2 regions of the Agrobacterium sp. K11 genome follow, and region 2 is predicted to be linked to the other one. Evidence: predicted binding sites of a transcription regulator. Region 2 holds the regulator's gene; the other holds the start of a gene.
The links. Region 2 encodes PhoB, which activates phosphate uptake and scavenging genes when phosphate is short. Its sites were predicted from a motif close to TGTCATNNANCTGTCAT; they were not measured.

Region 1 (14,689 bases), 250 kb from region 2:
TAATGAACCGGTCAATCTGCGGATGAGTTCATCGACGGAAATCCGGGATAAAAATTATGTCAGCTGAGACCTCAACTTCTTCCGCGTGCTTCACCAGGGCAAACAAAACACGGCATATCTCACTTGCCATGACGGTCACTTTGCTGGCCGGCTTGAGTGCCGGAGCGGTTTTTGCTCAGTCGGCATCCGAGACCCCGATCCAACCAGCACCTGCACCGGCAACGGAAACGATGCAGCCCGCGCAGTCGCCTGAGACGCCGAGCGCTCCGGCAGTCCAGCCTGTGCCGCCTTCCGTTGCCGCGCCCACACAGCCCGCGCCGGCCCAGCCTGCGCCCGCCGCAAGTAATCCCACGCCGGCAGCCGAAGGTGTTTCACCGCAGCCGACACAGACGGAGCAACCCGCTCCGACGAACGGTACGGCAGCGCCGAACGAGGTCTCCACCCCGGTTGAACCGGTAGTCGCCGAACCCGCAAGTGCCGGACATCGTGCGGACATTCCGCACAACCTGTCTCCCTGGGGCATGTTCATGGCGGCAGACTGGGTCGTGAAGGGCGTGATGATCGGTCTCGCTTTTGCATCGCTCGTCACCTGGACGGTCTGGGTGGCGAAGTCTATCGAACTTGCCGGTGCACGGGTGCGCGCCGGTGCGACGCTCAAGGTCATCCGCCGGGCGAAAACCCTGAACGAGGCGACTGAGGCCGTCGAAAAGAAGGGCGGGCCGGCAGCGCTGATGTTGCGCATGGCAACTCACGAAATGCAGCTTTCCGACGCGGTGGTCGAACACACCGACGGCGGCGGCATCAAGGAGCGTGTATCCTCGGCCCTGTCACGCATTGAAACCCACGCCGGTCGCCGCATGTCGCGCGGAACGGGCGCCTTGGCGACCATCGGCTCCACCGCTCCCTTTGTCGGTCTGTTCGGTACCGTCTGGGGCATCATGAATTCCTTCATCAGCATCTCGGAATCGCAGACCACCAATCTTGCCGTCGTGGCACCCGGCATTGCCGAGGCGCTGCTTGCCACGGCAATCGGCCTTGTTGCTGCTATTCCAGCGGTGGTGATCTACAACGTCTTCGCCCGCTCGATCACGGGATACCGGCATTTGCTGGCGGATGCCGCAGCCGGCGTGGAACGCCTCGTCAGCCGCGACCTCGATTTCCGCCGCATTCCGCCGGGCAGCAGCAAACCCGCTGTGTCGTTGGTTGGGCGGTGATCGGTCATGGCTGGAGGTATTCGCGAAAATAGCGGAGACGATCTCTCCGAAAACCACGAAATCAACGTCACGCCTTTCATCGACGTGATGCTGGTTCTGCTCATCATCTTCATGGTGGCCGCACCGCTGGCGACCGTGGATGTGAATGTCGATCTGCCCGCATCCACCGCCAAGCCGGCGGAGCGCCCGGAAGAGCCGCTTTATCTGACCGTCAAGGATGATCTGTCGCTCAATCTCGGCAATGATGCGGTTGCCCGCGAAGCCCTGGCAGCGGCGATCGACCGGCAGACGGGCGGCAAGAAAGATACGCGAATTTTCCTGCGCGCCGACAAAGCCGTCGACTATGGCCACTTCATGGAAATCATGAACCTGCTTCGCGATGCCGGATATCTGAAAATCGCTCTGGTAGGGCTGGAAAATGCCGCTGCGACAACGCAGCCAGCCGGTGCCGTTCCGCCCACCGCGCCTGCAGTGCCAGGAACCGCGCCATGACTGAAAACGGCTACCCGCAGTCCCGACATTCCCGCCTCGGGGAAGCGGCGTTGTGGTCCGCCGCAGCACTGCTCATGCTGGGCGTTCATGCGGGTTTTGCCTATTACCTGATGCAGGAACCAGAAGAACTGGATGCCGGCGGGCCGCCGCCTGCCGCGATCATGATCGAAATGGCAGCCATACCGGAAGCCGTGAACACCGAGGAAACGACGCCTGCGCAGGACGTTGAAGATGCCGAAGAGGTAAAGAGCGACAACAGCCAGCCGGTAGAGGAAGTCACCCCGGAGGAGCCGCCGCCGCCAGAGCCGGTTGTGGAAACGCCGCCGCCGGAACCCGTGCAGCCGCCGGAGCCTCCGGTCGAGGAGATCGTCGAACCGCAGGAAATCCCTGAACCGGTGGAGCCGATCGATCCCGTGCAGGAACAGATGATGGCGGAACTCGAAAATGTCGAGGTTCCCTTGCCCGTCATCCGGCCACCGCCGCCGCCGGTCGAAAAGAAGGTGGAGAAGAAAGAACCGGACGACAAGAAGAAGGTCGAGCGCCAGCGTCCCAAACCGCAACAGGCATCGGAACTGCGCGAAACGGCCAAGGCCGAGACACAGCAATCCGACCGGACGGCGGCATCGCGCAACAATGCCGGTTTCTTCTCTTCATCCTCCGCCTCGCCGGCAAAATGGGGATCGAAGGTTCGCTCGCATATCCAGCGGCGTAAGCCCCGCTCGCTTCGCAGCGATGCGATGACAGCGACCGTGCGGTTCCGGGTTAACGATACAGGCGCCATCAGCGGTGTCAGTGTGGTGCAATCCACTGGTGATTCCTCCATCGACCAGCAGATTGCGGCCTGGATCCAGAGCGCGTCACCCGTGCCCGCGCCGCCACCGGACGCAAACAAGACAATCACCTTGCCGATCAGCATCCGCTAGATCGATTCCAAGGCCACGTCGCGGTTCTGCTGGAATAAGCTCTTGCCTGGCATGACGCCCTCCCGAAGGGCGAATGCGTGCCCGACCGTTATTCTCGATAAGATATCCATTTGGGCCTGAATTGCATTTCGCGAATGTTTTCGATGGTGTAGGTCTTGTCGACTTAACACGCAGAGGCATTCCGGAATGAAATTCTCAATCGCAGAGGCGGAGGATCTTGTATCCTCTATCTTTGAGCGTAACGGCGTTCTGCCGCAAAACGCCCGCTCCGTGGCGAAGGCGCTCGTGGCATCCGAGGCTGCAGGCCAGGGCGGCCACGGTTTTCGGCGTATCCCCGTTTATGTCCGTCAGGCGCGGGTTGGCAAGGTCGATGGCAATGCGCGGCCGGTGGCAAATCGTGTCAAACCGGGTGTGCTTTCAATCGACGCTAACAACGGTTACGCCTATCCCGCGATCGACTGCGCCGTAGACGAGTTGCCGGACATGGCCCGGCAGCAGGGAATCGCACTCGCCGCGATCCATCGCTCCCATCATGCAGGCGTCATGGCACTTACAGTCGAGCGTTTCGCGGAAATGGGCCTCGTGGCGCTGATGTTCGCCAATGCGCCTGCATCCATGGCGCCTTGGGGTGGCACCAAACCGCTCTATGGCACCAATCCGATTGCGTTCGCCAGCCCTGTTGGCGAGGCAGATCCGCTGGTGATCGATCTGGCGCTTTCCAAGGTTGCGCGCGGAAAGATCATGGCGGCCCGCCAGAAGGGCGAAACCATTCCGGGCGACTGGGCGCTTGATATGAATGGCCGGCCCACGACCGATCCCGAAGAAGCCCTAGCCGGAACGATGGTGCCTGCGGGCGAGGCCAAGGGGGCTGCCCTGGCGCTTATGGTGGAGATCATGGCCGCCGCGCTCACCGGTGGAAGCTTCGCCTTCGAGGCCTCTTCCCTTCTGGACGACAAGGGTGCGCCACCCTCTCTCGGCCACACGATCATCGCCATACACCCCGTATCGTCGGGCGGTGCGGCCTTTACCGAGCGACTGGCGCTTATCGCCGCAGAGATAGAAAAGCAGGAAAACGTGCGTTTGCCCGGTCGGCGAAGCCAGGGCATTCGAAGGCAGGCGCTGGAAAGCGGTATCATCGTCGAAAGCGATATTCTTGCCGAGATTCAGTCGCTGTGAGGAACTGAAAATGAAAACCCGGCGGACCGGAAAGTCCGCCGGGTAAACCGTGTATGGCTGCCTTGCAGTTGCGCCGATAGGTCGGAAATCATTTCCGACCCGCCTTTTGGTCCGCCGTCCCGCCATCGAAATGGTGGGTTTTTGGCGCAGAAAGCAACACATCCGGTTTTGGCTTACGGGAAGGGGACGATTTCGCGTAAGCTTTTCGAGCGAGAGGGAAGCTCTAAATATCCTGTTCGATCAGTCCACGCAGCAGGGCGATGCTGACGGCATTCAGCAGATTGGCCGCACCTAGCCTTAGGCGGACCCGTTCCAGAGTATCTTTAACATCCGCTTCGTCCGCTCCCGTTATCAAGGCAATGTGGGAAGGATGTCGGCCCCGCGCAACGAGCCCCAGATATTGCCGCTCACGATCCGAAAGGACGATTTCACGCGCCTGGTGACGTTCATGCTGCGTTTTTGACGACATAGTCTTTCAGCCTCAAAAGAGATTGACCTTCCCAAAGCCGGATGTGGCCTCAGGAACCAGGCAATAAGCGGCTGATCTCGCAGCCAGCCGGTCCCGGCATGGGCATATCCTCGGCGATGAAAGAATGACTGCATCGTCCTTCCCAAAAACCTGAAATCGGTTCTTGTCCAGAACGATGTAAAATTCAAAGCTTTGGAATATTTTCCGTCATGCCCGAAGGCATATTGCGGCGTTCTATTAGGCGGTCTGCCATCTCAAGAGAATAACATCTCACGCCAAGTTTTGCGTTTTTATTGTTATGTTTCGATACATAATCCAGTGAACGCCGACATATTTCCCAATTTTATTTTGGATATATGGAATATTGATGCTGGGAATGCGTCCTATACGGCGGAATGATGCGCGTGTTTCTTGCGAATATCCGTGGGCGTTGCCCCGAACCAGCGGGAAACGGAACGCGAAAACGCACCCGGCGTAGAATAGCCGAGCCTGTAGCTGATATCGGAAACCGGAAGATCGCTTTCCACGAGGAGCTTGAAGCCGGCATTCTTGCGAATGGCGTCCTTTATCTCGTTGAGATTAGTCCCAAGCTCGGCAAGCCGTCTTTGAAAACTGCGTTCCGACAGGTTGAAATAGGGGGCTATCTCGCTCAGCGAAAGCTCGGCATCCGACAGCCGCACCTGCATGTAACGCTTCACCTGATCGATGAAATGCGTGGCGTCTGCCGATGTCTCCGGCCGCAGCATCCGGCATTGCAAGTTCATCAGCTCGAACAGCCGCTCATCTGCATTTGGGTTGACCACGTCCAGAAGCGATGTGGGAAGACGCATGGTGTGGATGGGTTGCGAAAAGCTGACGCGCTTGGTCATTCTTTCTTTAAATAGCTGAATATTAACCGGTTTCGGCCGTTCCAGACCGATCTCGATCAGGTTCACGCGCTCCCCCAGAATATCGCGAAGGCGCTGGATCAGAGCTGTCAGCGACAAATCCACATATTGATCGCGTTTGGCGATGACAGGCGCAAAGGACCACGACAGGGTTACGTGCGCGGCATCCGTGACCATGGTGAAATTGCTGTTATTGGTCGCGTAATAAACGTGATCCTGAAGAAAACGCAGGAAAGCCCGCACTGTCGGCGCGCTCATCAGGCCATATCCGAACGCGCCGGATGCGCCGGCGGGAAAGGTGGACGCGCATTGCAAACCAAAGGCGTCGTCGCCGGAAATCAACGCACATGTCTCGAGCAGGCGGCAAAATCGGTCGAGGCTGATGCGCTCCGTCACGCTGCCGAAAGTGGCGGGATCGATATCGAGAGCCTTGCAGATGGGGGCGATATCGATGCCCCGCGACCGTGCATAATTGGCGACGCCGGCGGCCAGACCGGCCACCACTGTTATCTCGTCGCTGACCCTCTTTTCAGGCATCCCTCTCCTTGGCGTACCATGTTTGGAAATTGTCGCCTGATGGTAAGCGTTGGGAAGCCATTTGTCGAGCAGTTCGGCCTGTGGAGTTTAAATGTGGCGACGGCAGGCGCTCTGCTCCAGCACCTCCATGATGGTTTTGCCCGCATCTTCCATGGCACCGCTATTGTCCACGGTCGTCACATCAAAATCCCCGACGACCGTGAGCGAACTGCGTTCCAGCCGCCGGAGAATATCCTCCCGGCTTTCCCGCCCTCGCTGCTCCAGCCGCTTCGCCAGCACGTCCGGCCGTGCAACGATGTTCACGACCTTGAGGCGCGCAAAGGCGGTGCCGAACTGGGGCAGGGCCGAGCGGGAGCCGTTGGCGATGACCACGTCTCCCGCATTAAGATGACGATAGACGGCGGCCGGAATGCCATATTTCAGCCCGTGCGCCTGCCAGGAAACGGCAAAAGCACCTTCGTCTTCCAGCCGGTTGAACTCGTGCATGGAAACGGCATCGTGATTTTCGCCGCCGGCATCGCCGCTGCGGGTAATGACCCGGCGGGTGAAATGAAAGCCCGGCCGCCCGGACAGCTGCGCTGCCGCATAATCCATCAGCGTGTCCTTGCCGGCCCCACTCGGGCCGACAATTACGATCATGGTTCCGGGCACAGTACCCAGTGTCTGGCCGTCAAGCCGGCTATCCTGTCCGTTGCCGGTCATGCCACACGTTTGCCCTGACGCCAGACCGAGCGGGCGACGGGAACGCCGTCCTCGCGGTGAACTCGGACCAGATCGGCCCGCAATCCCGTTGCGATGCTGCCGCGATCGCGAAGGCCCACCGTTCGTGCCGGCGTGGAGGTGACCATGCGCAACGCTTCCGGCAGAGTGATGGCTTCCACCTGGTCGGCGAGCAGGAACGGCGCGTAAAGCAGGCTGAACGGCACATAGTCGGAAGAGAGAACATCCAGCACGCCAAGTTCGGCAAGATCACGCGCGGCGATGTTGCCGGAATGGGACTTGCCACGAACGATGTTCGGTGCGCCCATCAGCACGCTCATGCCGGCGCTGTGCGAAGCCTTTGCCGCCTCGACGCTGGTGGGGAACTCCGCGAGTTTCACGCCGTGTCCGATCGCTTCGCCCACATGCGCTTCTGTAGCGTCGTCATGGCTTGCAACAGTTATGCCGCGCTCGGCGCAGCGGGCCGCCAGGTAATCCCGGTGCTTGGCGGAAAACTCCGCCGATGCCGTCTGCCGGCGTCTGACGAACTCGGCGAAAGCCTCGTCGCTCAGTCCGCGCTTCTTCTGGTAATAGAAGATATATTGGTCCATCGACTGGAACTGGCGCTGCCCCGGGGAGTGGTCCATCATCGAAATCAGCCGCACACGCGGATCGGTCTCGAAATCTTCGAAATGCTCGAGCACATCGGCGGAGGCGACTTCACAGCGCAGGTGCAGCAGGTGATCTGCCCGCAGGCGGTTCTGATCGGCAGCGGTTTCAATGGCATCCGCCATTTCCCGCATCTCGCCCTTCTTGAACCCGCCATCTTCGTCGGAGCCGAGCCGCAGGCAGTCGAAAACAGTGGTAATGCCTGATGACGCGACCTGCGCATCGTGAGCCTGAATGGCGGCGATCTTATCCCAGATAACCCCGGGACGCGGCGAATAGTGCTGTTCCAGATGGTCGGTGTGCAGTTCCACCAGACCCGGGATGAGGAAATCGCCTTCGAGATCCTCACCGGTTTTGGAGGCGCCTTCGCTGATATCGGCAATCTTGCCGTCACGGATCAGAACGGATCCCAGAATAATATCGTCTTCCAGAACGATACGGGCGTTGGAAAGGGCATGCTCGGTCATGGGTCAGCATCTTTCTTTGGCGGCTGGCCAAGCGGGTGCCAGCGATGAACGGTAAATGGTGCGCCGCGCGTTTCCTCAACGAACAAAGCGAGGCCGGAAATGGTGAGAGGCCGGTCGACGAACTCGGAAAACTTGGTCGAAAGCACATCCTGGATAGCGGGCGCGTCGCTTTCGTCGATGCGGCCCGTCAGCGTCATATGAAAGCGGAAGTCGTCCATGACATACGGATAACCCCAGAGCGACAGATTTTGCCGCTGGCTTTCGGTCAGGTTTTGCGGGCGCCGGCGGGCAATGTCGGTCTCGGACAGGGGCGCGCGAAAACGGTCGAAATGGTCAACGATCTCAGCGGCAAAATCCTGCAGCGGCTGGTAGGTGCGATCCGGAACGAGCGCGAAAAACGGCCCGAGTGCACCGATGACAACACGCGGAATATCGAAGACGGACTGGCTGGCCGCAAACTGTTCGAGGGCGGCGACGAGATCCGCTTCGCTGTATTTTTCGGAAAGCTCGAAGGGGGCTTTCAGCGTCGCGTGGAAACCGTAACGGCGCGGCTCCTCGGTCATCTCCGCATAAGCGGCATGGTCATCATGTTGCGCGCCGGAAAAGGCATTGCGTCCCAGCCAGCGCGACGCCGCTTCAGTCAGTGGATGATCTTTAGCCGGAGAAAAATAGATGGCGTAGCGCACGGCAAGCACTCTTCGGTGTCATGGAAAACCTGGATGAAAAGCTATTTGGCGTGACTCGCCCGCTTCCCGCAAGGTCAGGAGTGCGAGGTAATCGCTTTCCGTGACAGAATGATGATGCCCCAGGAAAAAAAGCGCTTGAAACGCCGCGTGTCTCTCGAATGTCCGGAAGACGGATGCTGGCGCATTGAGGGGATGTATCTGACTTTGCAAAGAGGTTCCGGTTTTGCGCACGTCTCGGGAAGCGGGATAGCCAAACCCCGCTCCTGCTTTATGAATTAATGCTGGGTTTTCCCGATCAGGCGCGACCGCAGGGAATTCGAGATGTGGTCGAACAGGAAAACCACGAAGAGAATGAGCAGCACCATATAAGCGACCTTGTCCCAGTCGGCATTGGTACCCATCGCTTCCAGCAGTTTCAAACCGATGCCGCCAGCACCAACCGCACCGATGATCGTGGCTGAACGGGTGTTGCTTTCCCAGAAATAAAGCGACTGGGAAATGAAGACCGGCAGGACCTGCGGAAGCACGCCGAAACGATTGACGGCAATGGGGGAAGCGCCAACCGATTTGACGCCCTCGCGCTGCTTGTCGTCAACATTCTCCAGCGCCTCGGCATAGACCTTGCCGAGCGCGCCGGTATCGGTGAAAAAGATCGCGGCAATGCCGGGGATCGGCCCCGGACCGAAGCTGCGGGTGAAAAACAGCGCCCAGATCAGCATGTCGATCGAGCGCAGGAAGTCGAACAGACGCTTCATGCCCCAGTTGGCGGCCCTGTTGGCGGTGATATTGCGTGCGGCGAGAAAAGCGAGCGGCAGGGCAACGAGCGTGCCGAACAGCGTGCCCACAAAGGCCATCACCAGCGTCTGCATCAGCTTGGAAAGAATATCGGCGTGCTGCCAGACACCATTGTCGAGGAAATCATCGACCATGTGGCTTATGTTTGAGCGCGTGGGATCGAGCCTTTCCCCCCACAGCGCCAGTGCGGCAAGGTCGCCGTAGCTCTTGCCCCAGAATTCCGATTTGGTATCGAACAGGAAGTTCGCCCACCCGAGGAACCGCCGCTGCACGTAAACCTGGCTGGTGCGGATTTCCGCCTGTCCGGCAAAACCGTAGTGCACGAGAACCTTGTTGCCGTCCTGCGTGATCTCTTGCGGCAGGACCTCAGGCGCCAGAGCCTTGTCGCCATTGATGATGACGGGATAGTTCTTGCCGTCCACATAGACGTCCACCCGGGTCGGCGTTACGTCCAGACGGTTTTGCGTACCCGCATAAACGACGCTGTAGCCACCATCCGGCAAGGGTTGCAGCCAGTCGATCGGCGCATCGGCGGGATATTGCATCCGGCTTGACCACTGCGGGTTCACCTTGCCGTCTTCGAAACGAAGGCGTGGCTGGGCCCGCCAGGAATACCAGTCCTGAATGTAGCTCGAAGCGCGATCCCATCGGCCCTGCATGAAAGCGGGGCCGACATTGAAGAAGAAAAAGCAGGCGGTGAGATAGACGAGGACGGCGACAATACCGGTCAGCAAGCCGTATCGCTGCATGAATCCGCGATTGAAAATTGCGGGATGTGCGGCCGTCAGCCTCTCGCGGTCTGCGGTATTGAGAATGAAGCTGGACGACATCAGGCCGCTCCCCGTCCGAATTCGAAGGATTGATGGCCGATCAGCCTGCGGCGCAACCAGCTTGAAAACTGGTCTACGGCGATGATGGTGATCAGCAGCAGGATGATGATGGCATAGGTCTTGGAGGCGTGATCGTTACCGATCGACAGCCGGAAGACCTCGCCAATGCCGCCACCACCAACGGCGCCGATGATGGTCGAGGCGCGTACGTTGATTTCGGCACGCAGCAATGCATAGGACACGAAATTGGGCAGGACCTGCGGCACGATGGCAAAGCGCACTCGCTCCAGCCAGTTGGCACCCGCGGCACGCAGCCCTTCATCCGCCTTCATGTCGGCATTTTCCACGACTTCGAAGAATAGCTTCCCCAGAGCCCCGATGGTGTGCACGGAAATCGCGATGATCGCCGCGATCGGCCCGATCGATAAGATGGCAGTCAGCAATCCCGCGACGACGATCTCCGGAAAGGCGCGCAGGATCTCCATTACCCGGCGTACCACCCAGCGCACGAGGCCGGCACCGATAAGGTTGGTGGAGGCAAAGAAGCACAGCACAAATGCGAAGGTCGTGCCTATTATCGTCGAGACCAGCGCGATGTTGAGCGTGATGATCAGCTGATAGATGAAATGCGGTATGTAGAAACCGTTGGTGATGTAAACGCGATCCGCGACATAGTTGTATTTCAGCGAACCGTTGTCATAGGGCGACGGCAGGTCGAACATCGCCCGGAAGACCTCGAGCGGGCTATCCGGCACGAATGTTTTCATGAAGTCGAAAAAATATGGCAGGCGCTCGAAGAACTTGCCCGAATTGGCCTCATTGGCGAAATTCAGTGAGGCGGCAAGGACGATGAGGAAGATAACGAGCGACATAACGGTATAAATCCGCCGTGTCCTAAGCTGCTGTTGATAATGACGCATCACCGTTCGGGACGATGCGCTCAATCCCTCGGGCGTGAGGGTACCATGTTGCAGTGTGGTCGCCATGCCGCTTTCCTTTATTGGCAAAAGCGGCGGTGCCGCAAGGCACCGTCGCTTCCGGATATGATCTGAGGATCAGCCGCCGATAACGGACTTACGAGCGTCGATGATCGTCTGGTAGAAAGCCGGGTCGACCTTGATGTAGGCAGTGTTCTTGCCCTGGGTGTAACCCTGGAAGCAGGCGAGATCCTTCTTCGGCAGTTCCATGAAGAAGTCTTCGACCTTCTGCTTCATGCTGTCACCGATCTTGTTCGCAACGAGAAGCGGACCGTTCGGGATCAGCGGGGACTTCCAGACCTGAACGATATCGTCCATGTCGAGGTTGCCCTTCTTGACCATCTGGTGAAGGTTGCCGCCGGAGTAGCCTTCTTCCCACTTGCCGACGCCCGAACCGAATGTCGTGCCGACGTCGAACTTTTTGTCGAGAACGGCGAGAACGAGGTTCTCATGGCCGCCGCCGAAGCCGGTTTCGGAGAAATATTCCTTGACCGGAACGCCGGTTTCCTTCGGGATCGATACGTTCGGGACGAGGAAGCCCGAGGTGGAGTCAGGGTCGGCGAAGCCGATCTTCTTGCCCTTGGCGTCAGCCAGAGACTTGATGCCGCTGTCCTTGCGGGCAACCATGATCGTGTAGTAGCCGCTGGAACCGTCAGAGCCGGTATAGGTCAGGATCGGATCGACGGCCTTGGGATCGGCAATGGCGATCTTGGCGTAGGAAGAAGCGCCCATGGATGCAATGTCGATGGTGCCGCCGAGCAGGCCCTGGATAACGCCGTTATAGTCCGGCGACGGGAAAACCTGAACTTCGGAAACGCCGGTTGCAGCCTTGAGGCCATCCGCAACGCACTTCGTGTTGCGGATCTGGTCGGCTTCATTTTCCGAACCGTCGAGGCCGATACGCAGGACCTTGACGTCCTGAGCCATGGCCGAACCGGCCAGAACGCCAAGGGCGACTGCCGAAAGAAGGATTTTCTTCAACATGGACTTTCTCCTGTTTCCCGGCGAGCCGGAGTTTGTTGTGAAGTATCGGCCCTTGACGCGGGCGCAAACGATGCTGAGCGGTTCCTCAGAGCCCGGCGAGAGCCAGCGGTTCGGGACCGGCAGATTGCTGAACCGGACGCGCGGCAAGCTGCGCGCCGGGAATATTGATGCTGGTCGAGGTCATGGTCTCGTCGATGCCGGCGCCGTGTGAATCCGTGCCGTAAATCTCGGTGACCGCCGCCGCCGTCAGTTCGGCGGGTGTTCCGTCGAAAACGACTCGACCCTGCGACATGCCGATAATGCGTTCGCAATAATTGCGCGCCGTATCCAGCGTATGCAGATTCGTTATGACGGTGATGCCTTCACGCTCGTTGATGTCGCGCAGGGCGTCCATGACGATCTTGGCGTTCAGGGGATCGAGAGAGGCGATCGGCTCGTCGGCGAGAATCATCTTCGGAGACTGCATTAGTGCCCGGGCGATAGCGACGCGCTGCTGCTGGCCGCCGGAAAGCGTGCCCGCCGCCTGCATGGCTACGTGCTCGATGCCGAGCCGCTCGAGGGCGGCAATCGCCATCAGGCGCTCTTCATCCGTGAAGATGTTGAACAGGCTGAGCACGGTCGAACGGTGGTTCAGGCGGCCGAGCATGACATTGGTGAGCACGTCGAGACGCGGCACCAGATTGAACTGCTGGAAGATCATCGCGCAGTCGCGCTGCCAGTTGCGCAGGGCGGCACCCTTCAGCGAAGAGACTTCCGTGTCGTTGAAGTGAATGGAACCCGAGGAGGGATCGACGAGGCGGTTGATCATGCGCAGCAGCGTTGACTTTCCTGCGCCAGAACGTCCAATCACGCCAACCATCTGGCCTTGCGGAATTTCCACATTCACGGAATCGACCGCAGTGTGGTTGCCGAAACGGCGCGTGACTTGCTTCAGGTGAAAGCTCATTTCCCCGTCCAATCTTCTTCTGATGGGGTTCGACCTAACAGCGGTGCGTGAAGCGTGAATGTCAGTTTGATGAAGAAAATATTACAGAATGCGCAGATAAGGCGTGCGCGTGGTCGCCTGCGAACCTTTTAGTAGTCGTGCCACCGGATTGAGGCCGGCGGGTGTCTCGCAGACATTGTTAGGGAGACCCCGGAGCATGACCCCGGAATCTGCAGTTTCTTCGGTGTGGGGCGATTTTACCCGGCGTATTTCGCCACGAAATCCTCGGCGGCGAGGGTGCGGAAATCGTCCAGTGCGCCGCGCAGCGTTGCGTGGTCCCAGTCCCACCATTTGAGATCGTCCATGCGCTGGCCAAGGTCCGCCGGGAAGCGGTTCCTGATCAGCCGGGCGGGTACGCCGCCGACGATGGTATAGGGCGCAACGTCTTTCGACACGACCGCACCGGCCCCGATTACCGCACCGTTTCCGATTGTGACGCCAGGCAGGATGGTCGCGCCATGGCCGATCCAGACATCGTGGCCGATCACCACGCGCTTGGCGCGGCGGGCGGCGAAGAAGTCATTTTCATCATCGGCGTCGTCCCAATAATTGCGGGCACGGTAGGTGAAATGGTGAAGTGTGGCGCGCGACATCGGATGATTGGTCGCGTTGATGCGGACGGATGCGGCGATGTTGACGAATTTGCCGATGGTGGCGCACCAGATCGCACCGTCCTGCATGACATAGGAATAGTCGCCCATCTCCACTTCCTCGATGCGGCAGCGTTCCGAAATTTCGGTATAGCGGCCGATCGATGAATTGGTGACACGGGCACTTTCGTGGACAACAGGTTCGAGACCGACCTTCACACTCATGCCGCTGCCTTCCGGGGGGAGAATTGCGAGACATCCAGAACGCGATCGGCCACGGCTTCCCGCACTTCCTCGTCATGGAAAATACCGAGCAAGGCCGTCCCTTTGCGCTTCTTTTCCGCGATCATCTCCACGACCACCCGTCGGTTGGCGGCATCCAGGGATGCGGTCGGTTCATCGAGAAGCAGGATCGCGTGATCGGTGATGAAACCGCGTGCGATGTTGACGCGCTGCTGCTCGCCGCCGGAAAAGGTTGCTGGCGGCAGCGACCACAGTTCCCGCGGCAGGTTGAGTTTCGAAAGCAGAACGGCGGCCTGCTCGCGGGCCTCTTCCGCGGCAACCTTGCGCGCAAAAAGTGGCTCGGCGACGACGTCGATCGCCGGAACGCGCGGCACGGTGCGCAGAAACTGGCTGACATACCCGATGGTGCGATGGCGAATCTCGAGGATGGTGCGCGGCGAGGCGCTGCCCATGTCAATGACCTGATCCTCGTGGCGGATGAGGATCTGGCCGCTGTCGATGGCATAATTGCCATAGAGCATTTTCAGGATCGAGCTTTTGCCGATGCCGGATGGGCCGCCGAGCACGACACATTCTCCGCCGGACACGGAGAAACTGACATCGCGGACAACAGGCAGTTCGATGCCATCGCGAAGATGCATGGTGAAGCTTTTGAAGACTTCCGAAACGATGAGGGGTGTCGGCATGGCGTCAAACCTGCAAAATGGAGGAAACAAGCAATTGCGTGTAGGGTTCGCGCGGATCATCCAGCACCCGGTCTGTCAGACCGTGTTCGATGACGTCACCACCCTTCATCACCATCATGCGATGGGAAAGCAGCCGCGCGACCGCCAGATCATGGGTGACGACGATAACGGCGAGGCCGAGATCGTTGACGAGACCACGCACGAGATCGAGCAGGCGTGCCTGCACCGAGACATCGAGGCCGCCGGTCGGTTCGTCCATGAAGACGAGGCGCGGTGAGGTCACCAGGTTGCGGGCAATCTGCAGACGCTGACGCATGCCGCCGGAAAAGGCGCGTGGCTGGTCGTCAATGCGGTCTGTGCCGATTTCCACCCGCTCCAGC
Region 2 (14,689 bases):
ACGGCGCACGACGACCGGGAAGGTGCGCGGGCTGATTTCCAGATAGAGCGGGCCGGCATAGCCCGCAGGTATCTTGTCGAATTCCTGCGCATTGTCGGTCATGACGCGGGTGAAGATATCAAGACGCCCCGTCGAGCTTTTCGGATTCGCCGAAGCCGACATATCCGCCGGCAGCTCCAGGCTCTCCATCAAGGGCACGATGTAGACGCAACCGGTTTCCAGCACCGCCCCCTCGCTCAGATCAACCTCGTGCAGGCTGAAGCGGTTGAGCTTGTCGATGACTCGGGTTCCGGGGCCGGGCATGAAACTGGCGCGCACGCGATAGGCTTTGGAACCCAGTCGCAGATCGAGGCTGGCGGGTTGCACCTGATCGACATCGAGATCAGCCTCGCTTTTCAGCTTGCCGCCCGCAAACAGCGCCCTGATCGCGCCATCCGCCAAAATGCCCGTGGTTCTGGTCATGATCATCATTCCTTTTTACGGCGACAAAACCAAAAGGAAAGCATTGACGCAAGCCGGTAACGGCAGTATGGCAAGCTTATCCCGTGGTGATTTGGCCGGTCGGCTTGCAGCCACGTTAAACAAGTGGCTAAAAAGACCGGGTGCTAGGAACCGGTCTGCTTTTGCGACCGGTTTTTTTGTTTTGAGGTGATCACATGAGCAATAAATGGCGCCCGGCAACCCAGCTCGTTCACGGTGGTACGCTACGCTCGCCCTATGGTGAAACGTCGGAAGCGATCTATCTGACCCAGGGTTTCGTTTACGAAAACTCCGAAGCCGCCGAAGCGCGCTTCAAGGGCGAAACGGATGGCTTCATCTATGCCCGCTATGCAAGCCCGACCAATGACATGTTCGAAAAGCGCATGTGCCTGCTGGAAGGTGCGGAAGACGCCCGTGCGCTTGCCTCCGGCATGGCCGCCGTGACAGCCGCCATCATGTGCCAGCTGCGTGCAGGCGACCATATCGTTGCTGCCCGCGCGCTTTTTGGCTCCTGCCGTTGGGTGGTAGAAACGCTTGCACCCAAATACGGTATCGAGTGCACGCTGATCGACGGACGCGATCTCAACAATTGGGAAAAGGCGATCCAGCCGAACACCAAGCTGTTTTTCCTCGAAAGCCCGACCAACCCGACGCTCGAAGTGGTGGATATTGCCGGCGTGGCGAAGCTCGCCAACCAGATCGGCGCGAAAGTGGTTGTCGACAATGTTTTCGCCACACCGCTTTTCCAGAAGCCACTCGAACTCGGCGCCCATATCGTCGTTTATTCGGCGACGAAGCACATTGACGGTCAGGGCCGTTGCCTTGGCGGCGTGATCCTTTCCGACAAGAAGTGGATTGAGGAAGAGCTGCAGGACTATTTCCGCCACACCGGCCCAGCCATGTCGCCGTTCAATGCCTGGACGCTGCTGAAGGGCATCGAAACCCTGCCGCTGCGTGTCAAGCAGCAGACGGCCAATGCCTCGAAGATCGCCGATTTCCTCGCCGACAGCGGCAAGGTTGCCAAAGTGATCTATCCTGGTCGCGCCGACCATCCGCAGGCAGACATCATCGCGCGGCAGATGTCGGGCGGCTCGACGCTCGTGGCTTTCGAACTGAAGGGTGGCAAGGAAGCGGCATTCGCACTGCAGAACGCGCTTGATATCGTGAAGATTTCCAACAATCTCGGCGATGCCAAGAGCCTCATTACCCACCCTGGCACCACGACGCACAAGAACCTGACCGACGAGGCGCGTGCCGAACTCGGTATTTCCGGCGGGACCTTGCGTCTTTCCTGCGGTATCGAAGATACGGACGATCTGCTGGAAGATCTGGCGAAGGGTCTTGCGGCCGTTTCAGCTTAAGAATTCAATCGACATATCGCCATGGCCCGACTTCCTCGTCGGACCATGGCACGCATCCCGCCTGGGTGAAAGCCCGCGTCGGGCAACCAATATTTACCTTTACCGTTATCCCTAACGGTGAAAAAACGGCGCAACAGAAGATGCACGTGGTCGTCAAGTCATTCATTTTCTTGACGATAGCCAGAACCTGTAGTGTAGGATGATGGCAGCAGGGAAAATATCGAGGTGTGGCGCGTATGTATCGTGCTCTGACAAGGGATATCGAGGTAACGGTCGATCCGTATTATCTCGAGGAGCAGTCCGACCCGGATGACGATCGTTACGTCTGGGGCTATAAAGTCGTGATCTCGAACAATTCCGATGTTCCGATAACACTCGTCAACCGCTATTGGCACATCACCGACCAGAACGGACAGGTGGATGAGGTCTACGGGCCGGGTGTCGTCGGCGAAAAACCGCATCTGAACCCCGGCGACAGTTACGAATATTCATCCGGCTGCCCGCTGGATACGCCGTCAGGCCTTATGTTTGGCCATTATGAAATGGAAACGGACAAAGGCGAGGTGTTCAACGTCACCATCCCCGCCTTTTCACTGGATTCACCCGGCCTGTTGCGGGTGCTGAACTGACAAAAAAGCCGCGCCATTCACAAGCGCGGCTCTCCTCGTCAGACGTTTTCAAACTCGCTGACATCGTAACGATAGGTCGTGGAGCAGAACTCGCACGTCACGGCAATCGCACCGTCTTCCTCACTCGCCTTGATCTCTTGAGCGGTGAAACCGGACAGCACACCCTTGATCTTGTCCCGTGAACAGCTGCAACGGTCGAAAATGACCTGCGGATCGTAGATGCGCACGCCGCTCTCGTGGAAAAGCCTGTAAAGCAGACGCTCCACTGGCACCTGCGGATCGGTCAGCTCGTCGGTATCCACCGTATTCAGCAGCGACACTGCCTCTGTCCAGGCATCGTCCTCCGCCACTTCATAATCGCCCTCGTCGCCGTCACCGCCATGGAGATCGCGCATGCGCAAACGCTCGGGCGCCTGCGGCAGGAACTGGGCAATCACGCCGCCTGCACGCCAGCTATGGCGCGGCTTGCCTTCGCCGTCACGGTCGAAGAACTGGGCAACGCCGAGGCGTACGCGGGTGGGAAGCTGTTCCGATTGACGGAAATAAACCCCGGCGATTTCTTCCAGCGAAGAACCGTCCAGCGGCACGATGCCCTGATAAGGCTGCATGCCGACGCCCTGATCGATGGTGAAGGCCAGAATGCCGGTTCCGAGCAATTGTTCGGGCGAGGTTTGCCCCGCAGCAACAGCTTCCGCCAGCCGCTCCTCATCGAAACGAGCATAAGCGCGCATGCTCTCGGGCGCGGTGAAATCCGCCACCAGAAGGTCAACCGGGCCGTCGCCCTTGGTCTGCACAGTCAGCTTGCCGGAAAATTTCAGGGATGTGCCGATCAGCGCCGTCAGAACCGTTGCTTCCGCGAGCAGGCGGGCGACAATCTCGGGATATTCGTGACGTTCGAGGATGGCATTCAACAGCGGCCCGACCTGTACGGCGCGACCGCGCACGTCCAGACCTTCGACCTGAAAGGGCACAACCTTGTCGTCGCCAGCTAAATCGAGATTGTCCAGTTCAACCGTTACATCTGCCATGTCATAACTCCTTGGCGCAGCCGTTGCGCCGCTACCGTCCAAAAGTCCGGCTTTTAAAATGTACTTTTTCAGCTTGTCGCACAGAGATCCGGGAAGCGAAACTGCCTCCGGGGAAAATCGTGCAAATCGTGAGGTGGCCCGCCAGCGAAAAGCCGACGAGCGTCTTCGAAGCCCCACAAATGGGAATGTGCATCGCCGAGTTCAAGCACCCGGCCGATAGCGGTCAGATGACGCCCATGCACCAGGCGATAATGGACTTCTGCGCATGGAGCCGGTTTTCCGCCTCGTCGAAGACCACCGATTGCGGCCCGTCGATCACTGCATCCGTTACTTCCTCGCCGCGGTGCGCCGGCAGGCAGTGCATGAACAGCGCTTCCTTGTTGGCCTTCGCCATCAGCGCTTCATTGACCTGATAAGGCTGGAAGATATTGTGGCCGCGCGCCTTGTGTTCCTGGTTCATGGACACCCAGGTATCGGTGACGACGCAATCAGCGCCCGCCACTGCCTTGTCGGCATCGTGGTACAGCGAGATTTCGCCGCCATTGTTGCGTGCCCAGTTCAGGAACTTGTCGTGCGGTTCCGAACCCATCGGTACTGCCATCGCCATGCGGTAACCGAAACGGGCGGAGCCTTCCACGAACGAATGCAGCACATTATTGCCGTCACCCGTCCAGGCAATGGTCTTGCCCTTGACCGGGCCGCGATGTTCCTCGAACGTCAATATATCCGCCATGATCTGGCAGGGATGCGTGTCGTCCGTCAGGCCATTGATAACAGGCACGGTGGCGTGTTCGGCAAGCTCGAGCAGACGCGAGTGATCCGTGGTGCGGATCATGATGGCATCGACATAGCGCGACAGCACCTTGGCCGTATCGCCAATCGTTTCCGCGCGGCCCAGCTGCATTTCCGTGCCCGACAGGAAAAGGGTCTCACCGCCGAGTTGGCGCATGCCGACATCGAAGGAGACGCGGGTGCGTGTGGACGGTTTTTCGAAAATCATTGCCAGCATCTTGCCGGCAAGCGGCTTTTCCGCCGTGCCGGTTTTGGTGGCAATCTTGCGCGTGCGCGCATCATCAAGAATTGTCCGCAGATCCTCCGACCCGACGGCCGAGAGGTCCAGAAAATGTTTTGGTGAACCCATTCTAATCTGTCCCATGCTTGCGAGCCCCCTGAAGAGAGGCCCGCTCTTGATTTTTTCAGGCGCTTTTTGCCTGTTTCGCAACCGTCAGGGAAGCGGCAGCCGCGTCGATACGTGCAAGACCCTCACGGGCCTCTTCCGCCGTGGTGACGAGCGGCGGCAGAAGACGGATGACATTGTCGCCCGCAGGCACGCCAAGCAGATGCTCTGCGCGCATGGCCTGCAGCAATTCGCCCGAAGGAATCTTCGCCTTGATGCCCAGAAGCAGGCCTTCGCCGCGAATTTCGTCGATCACGTCAGGATAACGGTCCTTGAGCGAGGCCAGACCCTGCCGGAAGACCAGCGCGACGTCACGGACCTTCTCGAGAAAACCTTCGGAGAGAACGACGTCAAGCACGGCATTGCCGACTGCCATGGCCAGCGGGTTGCCGCCATAGGTGGTGCCATGTACGCCCGCCGTCATGCCGGAAGCGGCATCTGCCGTGGCAAGGCATGCGCCGAGCGGGAAACCGCCACCGATACCCTTGGCGACCGCCATGATATCGGGCGCAACACCGGTATGTTCATAAGCAAACAGCTTGCCTGTGCGGCCGACACCCGTCTGGACCTCATCGAAAATCAGCAGCAGGCCGTGCTCGTCGCACAATCCGCGCAGAATTTGCAGGAATTCCTTGCTGGGCGAGCGAATGCCGCCCTCGCCCTGGATGGGCTCGATCAGAAGTGCTGCAGTCTCAGCCGTGATGACGGCCTTGAGGGCATCGACATCACCGAACGGAACCTGATCGAAACCTTCGACCTTGGGACCGAAACCTTCGAGGTATTTCTGCTGGCCACCCGCGGCGATCGTCGCCAGTGTACGGCCATGGAAAGCGCCTTCGAAGGACACGATGCGGAACTTCTCCGGATGGCCCTTGGTATAGTGATAACGGCGGGCGGTCTTGATGGCGCATTCCAGGGCTTCCGCGCCTGAATTTGTGAAGAATACCTTGTCCGCGAAAGTCGCTTCCGTCAGGCGCCTGGCGAGTTTTTCCTGTCCCGGTACTTCATAAAGGTTCGAGACGTGCCAGACCTTCTCGGCCTGCGTCTTGATCGCATCAACGAGGTGAGGATGGGCGTGGCCCAGCGAGTTGACAGCAACACCGGCCGCAAAATCCAGATATCGCTCGCCGCTTTCCGTGAACAGCCATACACCCTCACCGCGCTCGAAGCGCAAGGGGGCTCTTGAAAACGTATCAAACAATGGCGCGCCGGCTTCGGCCATGGCTGTATCACTCCTTGCGCAGATGCGCTGTCAAACTGTTGTCAATAGGCTTGCGGGGTTATCCCTCGCCTGAAAATCAAAATGCCGCCTTGCGGCGGCAGGGGCACTATTGTCACTTCGTTTGCCGATGTCAACAAAAGTCAGCGTTTCCCGGGCTTCTCAAGCACTAGTATGCGGCGGCGGGCCAGCCCCAAGGTGTTGCCTTTCAGACTCAATACGCCAGCAAGTTGGGGAAAACCGGAAAATCGATTCCAGATGATTCCCGCGACTCTTGCCACGGAGTCGGGCTGGCACTAGGTTAATCGCTAATTACTAGACTGCATTGCGGCGGAACTAGTCACCGAAAATCAGGCGGAAACCACGCTTGCGGCATGCGCGCGAGACGGAGAGGGATTCTGCCGAAAATACACGCGACAAGCGGAGAAGCGGCATGAACTGGACAGACGAACGAGTCGAAAAGCTCAAGAAATTGTGGTCCGAGGGCCTTAGCGCCAGCCAGATTGCAGCGCAGCTGGGCGGCGTCAGCCGTAATGCCGTGATCGGCAAGGTCCATCGTCTCAATCTGCCGGGACGCGTCAAGGCTGGCGGTCCAGTGACTTCGGCACGCTCCGCGCCGAAGCGCACCGCTGCCCCTGCCCCGCGTGCGACGACTTTCGCAGGTCGCGTCAACGCGGCACCGGCACGCATCCTCACCCGTTCGAACGCGGCAACGGCGCTGCACGAGGAGATCGATATCGAGACCGCGCAGGTTCTCGATTACGTTCCTTCCAAGAACGTTGTCACGCCGATTTCCCGTCGCCTGACGCTGACGGAACTGACCGAGCGCACCTGCAAATGGCCGGTTGGCGATCCGCTGAAGGACGACTTCCATTTCTGCGGTTGTGAAGCGCTGGAATCTTCGCCCTATTGCAAGTTCCATGCGAAACTCGCCTACCAGCCGGTGAGCGAGCGCCGCAAGGCTTGAGTGTTGCGGCACGCATTCAGCACTCAAAAATTACGGGCCTTCGGGCCCGTTTTTTTATGACAAAAATAAAGCCGCTTTCTGGGCGGCTTGATGGCAGGCCTCACCCTTTCCCCTTACTATCGGGCGTGACCCTTCAATCCGGATTTCAACGCGCCGCCGATCTCCTCCGGTCAAAACGGACAATGGCATCGAGTTTGGCGGATATTCATATTGAAAAAGCCCGAAATCGTTTCAGATTTCGGGCTTCCTGATTTTTTGGTGCACTACTTCGCCAGCGAAACTATCTGGTTCCGCATCGCTCAGGCTTCCATCGAATATCCCGCACCACGCACCGTGCGGATGACATCCTGCATGTGCGAGAAATTCAGGGCCTTGCGCAGACGTCCGACATGCACATCGACAGTACGCTCGTCGACATAGATATCATGACCCCAGACGCCATCCAGCAATTGCGAGCGGGAAAACACCCGACCCGGCGACGTCATCAGGAATTCCAGCAAGCGGAATTCCGTCGGGCCGAGGCGCACTTCGCGGCTTTTGCGGTGAACGCGATGGGTCTCGCGGTCCAGTTCGATATCGCCGCATTTGAGCACCGACGACAGAACCTCCGGACGGGCCCGGCGCAACATGGCCTTGACCCGGGCCATGAGTTCCGGCGTCGAGAACGGCTTGACGACATAATCGTCAGCGCCGGTAGCGAGACCGCGAACCCGTTCGCTCTCTTCGCCACGCGCCGTCAGCATGATGATGGGCAGGCGTTCTGTTTCCGGCCGCATTCTCAAGCGCCGGCACAGTTCGATACCGGAGACACCGGGCAACATCCAGTCCAGGATGAGAAGATCCGGAATGCGCTCCTGCAGCCTGATTTCCGCCTCATCGCCACGGGGTATCGTGTCGACGTCGTATCCCTCAGCCTCGAGATTGTAACGAAGCAGGACGCTCAGCGCTTCCTCGTCTTCCACAACTGCAATCTTGGGCACCATATGCTGAACTCCGCAAGCTTCTGCTTGTCTGTTACTCGGTCACCGAACCAAGCGTGTTGGAACTGTCGTCCTTCGGACGCTCGCCCTCCGGCTGGCTGCCAGTGGTCATGTAATAGATCGTCTCTGCGATATTCGTCGCATGATCGCCGATACGCTCGATGTTCTTGGCGCAGAACAGAAGATGCGTGCAGGTGGTGATGTTGCGCGGGTCTTCCATCATGTAGGTCAGAAGCTCCCGGAAGAGCGACGTGTACATGGCATCGATTTCCTCGTCGCGTTCACGGATCGCATTGGCCTTTTCGGCGGAACGCGTGGAATAGACGTCGAGGACTTCCTTGAGCTGCACCAGCGCCAGGTCGGACAGATGCTCGATGCCGCGGGCGAGCTTGCGCGGAACGCCGGTGCCGGCGACAGCGATAACGCGCTTGGCCGTGTTCTTGCCAAGATCGCCGACGCGTTCGAGATCGGCGGCGATACGCAGGGTGCCGATGATCTCGCGAAGGTCTGCCGCCATCGGCTGACGCTTGGCGATGGTTACAATCGCCTTGTCGCCGATTTCGCGCTCAGCATGGTCGAGAATGGTATCGTCCGAAATGACTTTCTGCGCGAGCGCAGCATCAGAATTGACGAGTGCGCGCACGGCGTCACCGCACATCTGCTCGGCAAGACCGCCCATTTCGGCGATGCGGCGCGTCAGAAACTTCAGTTCGTCGTCATAGGCAGACAGGATATGCGAATGGGTCGTTGTCTGTGTCATGGTCTATTCCTCCGGCTTGGCCTGCATGCGCGTGCCCAACAGCGGGGCACGGCAGAGGCACCAGTCTTGTACGGTTACGATAAAGCACCGGCCGGGGATCAGCCGAAGCGGCCCATGATGTAGTCCTGCGTGCGCTGGTCGTCCGGATTGGTGAACATCTTGTCGGTTTCGTTTTCTTCGACAAGATGACCAAGATGGAACATGGCCGTACGCTGGGAAACGCGCGCCGCCTGCTGCATGGAGTGCGTGACGATGACGATGGTGTAGTTGGTGCGCAGTTCGTGGATGAGTTCCTCGACCTTCGCAGTCGCGATCGGATCCAACGCCGAGCACGGCTCGTCCATCAGGATCACTTCCGGGCTAACGGCAACCGCGCGTGCGATGCACAGACGCTGCTGCTGGCCACCGGAGAGACCCGTGCCGGATTCCAGCAAACGATCCTTCACCTCGTTCCAGAGACCCGCTTTCTGCAGGCTATGCTCGACGATCTGGTCCATATCCGCCTTGTTGCGGGCGAGACCGTGGATACGCGGGCCGTAGGCGATGTTCTCATAAATCGTCTTCGGAAACGGGTTCGGCTTCTGGAACACCATGCCGACGCGGGCACGCAGTTCCACGACGTCGATCTGCTGATCGTAGATATCGTCGGTATCGAGCGTGATCTTGCCGGTGACCCGGCAACCGTCGATCGTGTCGTTCATGCGGTTCAAGGTGCGCAGGAAAGTGGATTTACCGCAACCGGACGGGCCGATAAGTGCAGTCACCGTGTTTTCGCGGACATTGAGGTTCACGTCGTAAAGCGCGCGCTTTTCGCCGTAAAAAACCGAAACATCCTTGCCGATCATCTTGTATGAGACTTCATTCATTTTCTTGTCCAGCGCCTTTTCAACTGCTGCTTCCGACAACATGTTCATTGCTCTAGCTCCCTCTACCAGCGCCGCTCAAAGCGGCGACGCAACAGGATTGCGCCAACATTCATGAGAATGAGGAACAGAAGCAGGATGATGATAGCGCCAGATGTCCGTTCGACAAAGGCACGCTCAGCTTCGTTCGCCCACATGTAAATCTGCACCGGCAGGGCCGTGGACGGATCCATAGGCGTTGTCGGATAGTTCGCGACGAATGCCACCATGCCGATCAGAAGCAGCGGCGCCGTCTCGCCCAGTGCGTGGGCGAGACCGATGATGGTGCCGGTCAGAATGCCAGGCATTGCCAGCGGCAGGACGTGATGGAAAATCGTCTGCATCTTGGAAGCGCCAAGACCGAGTGCGGCGGCGCGGATCGACGGCGGCACGGCCTTCAATGCAGCGCGGGTGGCGATGATGATTGTCGGCAGGGTCATCAGCGTCAGGACGAGGCCGCCGACCAGCGAGGCCGAGCGTGGAAAGCCCATGAAGTTGATGAAGACGGAGAGACCGAGCAGACCGTAAACAATGGAGGGAACAGCCGCCAGATTGTTGATGTTGACCTCGATAAGGTCCGTCAAACGGTTCTTGGGGGCAAATTCCTCCAGATAGATGGAGGCCGCAACACCGATCGGCAGCGACAGCACTAGCACGATCAGCATCATGTAGAACGAGCCGATCAGCGCAACACCAACACCCGCGGCTTCCGGACGGCTCGAAGCGCCGTTGACGAAGATGCCGGTATTGAAATGCTTGCCAAGCTGTCCGCTTTCCACGAGCTGGTTCATCCAGCCGAGCTGCTGGTTCGAGATACGGCGGTTTGCTTCATCCCCCGACATGTCGACCTGGCCCTTGAAGGCGCTGTCGACATCACCCGACGCCAGAAGCGTGACGCTGCGCGTGGTGCCGATGACGGACGGATCGGCGACGACGATATCACGCAACTGGGTGCGTACGCTGTCGGAGATCATGACGTTGACGGCGCGAAGACCGGCCTTATCCGTCGGCGCGACGCCGAGAACCTTGGCCACTGCATCACGGGCGAGGACGGGGTAGTTGGCCGTCATCAGCTTTGCCGGATTGGTTGCGCGCTCGTTCTTTGGATCGATGATCAGTTCGGAAAACTCGACCGGAACGGTGATCATCGTCTGCTGGAAGGCGGTGTGACCCTTGGATACGACCGACCAGAGCAGCAGAAAGAGGAATATGAGGCCGAACGAGATTGCTGCCAATCCATAGGCGCGGAAGCGGCGTTCAGCTGCATAGCGACGCTTGATGCCGATATCACGGCGCGTGGCCTTGTTCACGGCGGCAGCACCGGCCGCCGGAGAAACGATGTCGGTCATTCATATTGCTCCCGGTATTTGCGCACGATGTAAAGCGCGTAGATATTCAGGCAAAGCGTGATTGCAAAAAGAGTTATGCCCAGCGCGAAGGCCACCAGCGTTTGCGGCGAGGTAAACTCAAGGTCACCCGTCAGCTGGCTGACAATCTTGACCGTCACTGTTGTCATGGGTTCGAAGGGGTTGAGCTGCAGGCGGGCAGCGACACCAGCCGCAAGAACCACGATCATGGTCTCGCCGATCGCACGCGACGCCGTCATCAGCACGGCGCCGACGATGCCGGGAAGAGCGGCGGGAAGGATGACCTTCTTGATGGTTTCAGAGCGCGTGGCGCCGAGACCGAGAGAGCCATCGCGCAGCGAACGCGGCACGGCGGTGATGATGTCGTCAGACAGCGACGAAACATAAGGGATCAGCATGATGCCCATGACGAAGCCGGCGGTGATGACGCTCTGCGCCTGGATGAAGTTGGCGTAGTTGCCTGTCGCAAGACCGCTGATCTGCGTGGAAATGTCTCGCAGGAAAGGACCAACGGTCGTCAGCGCGAAGAAGCCGTAGACGATTGTCGGGATGCCCGCGAGCACCTCGAGCAGCGGCTTTACAATCGAGCGAAGGCGCGGCGTCGCATATTCCGACATATAGATCGCCGAAAACAGCCCGACCGGAACGGCGACCAGCATGGCGACGAAACCAATATAGAGCGTGCCGGCGAGCAGCGGGATCAGGCCGAACTGGCCGGAAGAGTCAGTCGCACCGGCAGCGGCAAAACGCGGATCCCATACCGTTCCGAAGAAGAACTGGTGCGCCGGAACCATGGTGAAGAACTGGATCGCTTCTGAAAGCATCGAAAGGACGATGCCGATGGTCGTCAGGATGGCGATGGACGACGCGACGACCAGAGCCGCGAGAATGACCCGCTCCACCCTGTTGCGCGCCCGAAAACGCGGCGCGATTGAACGCAGTGCATAAGCGGCACCGGCGAATGCGGCCAGCAGCACGGTGGCGATCATGCCCAGGCGGCTGGTGGAGGTCATCGCATTCAGCGTCTGGGCGGCATCGACCATGAAACGCTGGGGTTCGCCGGCAATTGCCACGCCCTTCGATGCCAGAAGCGATCTTACCGCAGCCGTATCCGCATCAACCTTTGCGGTTTCTTCCGGCGTCAGACGCTGAAGACCGCGGGCGATGGACGTTACCATGCCGTAGGTGAGGCTCTGCTGCGCTTCGGATTGGGAGCGCACATCTTCGGGAAATTCGCCACGCACCGCAGAGGTAACGATCAGCGGGCTGATAACAAGCCAGATACAGAGAATGAGCGCTGCGGGCAGCACCGCCCAGACGACAGCGTAGGAACCGTGATAACCGGCACGGGAATGCATGCTGGAGGGACGCCCACCAGACAAAGCAACGGCGCGGCGGCTGCCGAGCAGATAACTGCCGATGCCGATCAACACCAGTATCAGCAAAAGGATCGATGTGTTCATTAGAGTTCCCTCGTCGTGCCTCAAGAGCACGGTGCGATATCGGGCAAATCAAAAAGTCATCAAAACGAGACCGCTGGACCATCCAGAGATGCTTGCCGCCTGACTGTAACAAAGTCTGGCAAGCGTCAAGGTTGATACATCCTATCCATCTGTAATCCATCAACAATTATGTGGACGGCGATGGATGGGAACTGTCAACCGGAGACAGCCGCCTTAAGCACAACGGTACTGGAGCGGAGAGAGGGGTGCGGCAGGCCGCACCCCTCCTTGTTTATTACATCGAAGCGCCGGCAGCGAACTTGGAGCGAATTTCTTCGCGTTCTTTTTCCGGAGCAGCAACGAGGCCGTAGTTTGCGAGCGGGGAGTCGGGGCCGATCATTTCGTCAGAAACGAAGAACTCGACATATTCCTTGAGGCCCGGGATAACGCCCAGGTGAGCCTTCTTCACGTAGAAGAACAGCGGGCGCGAAACCGGGTACTTGCCGCTGGCAACGGTTTCCGTGGACGGAACAACGCCGCTGACGGTCGCAACTTTCAGGCGGTCAGCGTTGTTCTCGTAAAATGCCAGGCCGAAAACGCCGAGGCCGGTCTTGTTGGCGTCGATGCGGGCAAGCGTCTCGGTGTAGTCGCCGTCGATGTCGACTGCAGCGCCGTCTTTGCGAACTGCAACGCACTTGGCAGCAGCCTGCTTGGCGTCGGTGATCAGCGCCTTGATGGCGTCGGTCGCCTTGGCTTCCTTGCAGCCGTCAGCCATGATCTTCTCTTCGAAGACTTCGCGTGTGCCGTGCTTGGAACCCGGAATGTAAGCGGCGATCGCTACATCAGGCAGTTCCTTGTTGATTTCCGACCACTTCTTGTAAGGGTTGGCAACGAGCTTGCCGTCCTTGACGATTTCAGCGGCGAGCGCGAGGTACAGATCCTTCGGCTCGAGCTTGATGTCCTTGTTGGAAGAGTCCATTGCGAAGACGATGCCGTCGTAGCCGATCTTCACTTCCTGAACGTCGGCAACGCCAGCGGCCTTACAAGCGGCAAGTTCGTCGCTCTTGATCGGGCGCGAAGCGTTTGCAATGTCGATGGTGCCTTCGCCGACGCCGGAGCAGAACGCCTTCAGACCGCCGCCCGTGCCGCCAGACTCAACAACCGGAGCCTTGAAGTTCGGGAAAGTCTCAGCAAAAGTTTCGGCAACGATCTTGGCATAGGGCAGAACCGTGGAGGAACCAGCAACCTGGATCTGGTCGCGAGCAGCGGCGGCGCCAGCGAAGGCGACAGAAGCCACCAGAGCTGCTGCGGAAAATTTAACGAAGTTCATTTGTCTCTCCCGTCGTGGGCTTGTTTGTGGACGCAGCCGATAGCGGCAGACGCTCTTAGCATGCGCTCGGCGGTCTCTTCTTAACCACCGTAACCACTTCCTTTTATGTCACTTCGGTGAAAGATTTGTGACAGCCTAAATTATTGATTTTATTTATAAAATTTTTCGAAGCTGAAGACTGTAACGTACTCTATGTCAGAATCTGACGGTAAAGTCCGTGCCATTGCCCAGTTCCGATTTAATGATGAGGCGGGCGCGGTGGCGGGTGAGGATGTGCTTGACGATGGCAAGCCCGAGGCCGGTCCCTTTTTTGGAGCGACTGTCAGCGACACTGACGCGGTAAAACCGTTCCGTCAGACGCGGCACATGTTCAGCAGGAATGCCCGGCCCCTTGTCAATGACGCTCACCTCCACCGGCTTACCGGGATCGGCACGCAGCCAGACATCCACGACCTTGCCTTCCTGGCCATATTTACAAGCATTTTCAACGAGGTTCTGAAACACTTGCACCAGCTCGTCGCGGTCGCCCTGCACTTCTGCCGGCCGGTCGGGCAGATGCAGCGTAATAACCACATCCAGCTCGTTGGCGAGCGGCAGCAGCGCATCCCGGACATGGCCGATGACTGGGACGAGATCGACCTTCTGGTCCGGCGCAATATTCGCCCGCAATTCCAGCCTTGAAAGCGACATGAGGTCATCCACCAGCCTGCTCATGCGTGTGGCCTGATCCAGCATGATGGCGAGGAAACGTTCCTGCGCTTTGGGGTCGTTGCGGGCCGGCCCCTGCATGGTTTCGATGAAACCGCGCAGCGAGGCGAGCGGGGTGCGCAATTCATGGCTTGCATTGGCGACGAAGTCGCTGCGCATGCGGTCGATGCGGCGAAGCTCCGAAACATCGCGGAACGACAGAATGTAGAACGGTGGACCCGCTGCCTCTCCCGCATCCGCCCGGGCAATGCGGACGATGAAGACCCGCTCTGAGGGAAAACGCTCGGAATGCTCGACCTGGTTGGGCTGGCCGGTGGTGATGGTTTCGCGAATGACATC

Region 1: the regulator PhoB is predicted to act here: its motif matches at 8,320-8,336, upstream of AC5SEO_RS09115 (DUF1045 domain-containing protein).

What each region holds. Positions count from the first base shown of each region.
Region 1 covers NZ_JCAHRB010000003.1:792,591-807,279, reverse strand. Annotated here, with positions in the region: gene exbB (tonB-system energizer ExbB) at 57-1,214, shown strand; gene exbD (TonB system transport protein ExbD) at 1,221-1,706, shown strand; gene AC5SEO_RS09145 (TonB family protein) at 1,703-2,629, shown strand; gene AC5SEO_RS09140 (Ldh family oxidoreductase) at 2,816-3,805, shown strand; gene AC5SEO_RS09135 (helix-turn-helix domain-containing protein) at 4,029-4,274, opposite strand; gene AC5SEO_RS09130 (AraC family transcriptional regulator) at 4,658-5,698, opposite strand; gene phnN (phosphonate metabolism protein/1,5-bisphosphokinase (PRPP-forming) PhnN) at 5,786-6,400, opposite strand; gene AC5SEO_RS09120 (alpha-D-ribose 1-methylphosphonate 5-triphosphate diphosphatase) at 6,397-7,533, opposite strand; gene AC5SEO_RS09115 (DUF1045 domain-containing protein) at 7,530-8,228, opposite strand; gene phnE (phosphonate ABC transporter, permease protein PhnE) at 8,495-9,844, opposite strand; gene phnE (phosphonate ABC transporter, permease protein PhnE) at 9,844-10,830, opposite strand; gene phnD (phosphonate ABC transporter substrate-binding protein) at 10,900-11,805, opposite strand; gene phnC (phosphonate ABC transporter ATP-binding protein) at 11,891-12,751, opposite strand; gene AC5SEO_RS09090 (transferase hexapeptide repeat family protein) at 12,988-13,605, opposite strand; gene phnL (phosphonate C-P lyase system protein PhnL) at 13,602-14,309, opposite strand; gene phnK (phosphonate C-P lyase system protein PhnK) at 14,314-14,689, opposite strand, start outside.
Region 2 covers NZ_JCAHRB010000003.1:547,090-561,778, forward strand. Annotated here, with positions in the region: gene AC5SEO_RS07850 (2'-deoxycytidine 5'-triphosphate deaminase) at 1-462, opposite strand, end outside; SAM riboswitch at 536-614, shown strand; gene AC5SEO_RS07855 (O-succinylhomoserine sulfhydrylase) at 657-1,841, shown strand; gene apaG (Co2+/Mg2+ efflux facilitator ApaG/CorD) at 2,078-2,470, shown strand; gene AC5SEO_RS07865 (Hsp33 family molecular chaperone) at 2,509-3,498, opposite strand; gene argF (ornithine carbamoyltransferase) at 3,722-4,639, opposite strand; gene AC5SEO_RS07875 (aspartate aminotransferase family protein) at 4,695-5,897, opposite strand; gene AC5SEO_RS07880 (GcrA family cell cycle regulator) at 6,328-6,861, shown strand; gene phoB (phosphate regulon transcriptional regulator PhoB) at 7,161-7,844, opposite strand; gene phoU (phosphate signaling complex protein PhoU) at 7,876-8,601, opposite strand; gene pstB (phosphate ABC transporter ATP-binding protein PstB) at 8,700-9,515, opposite strand; gene pstA (phosphate ABC transporter permease PstA) at 9,530-10,852, opposite strand; gene pstC (phosphate ABC transporter permease subunit PstC) at 10,849-12,333, opposite strand; gene AC5SEO_RS07910 (substrate-binding domain-containing protein) at 12,608-13,642, opposite strand; gene phoR (phosphate regulon sensor histidine kinase PhoR) at 13,838-14,689, opposite strand, start outside.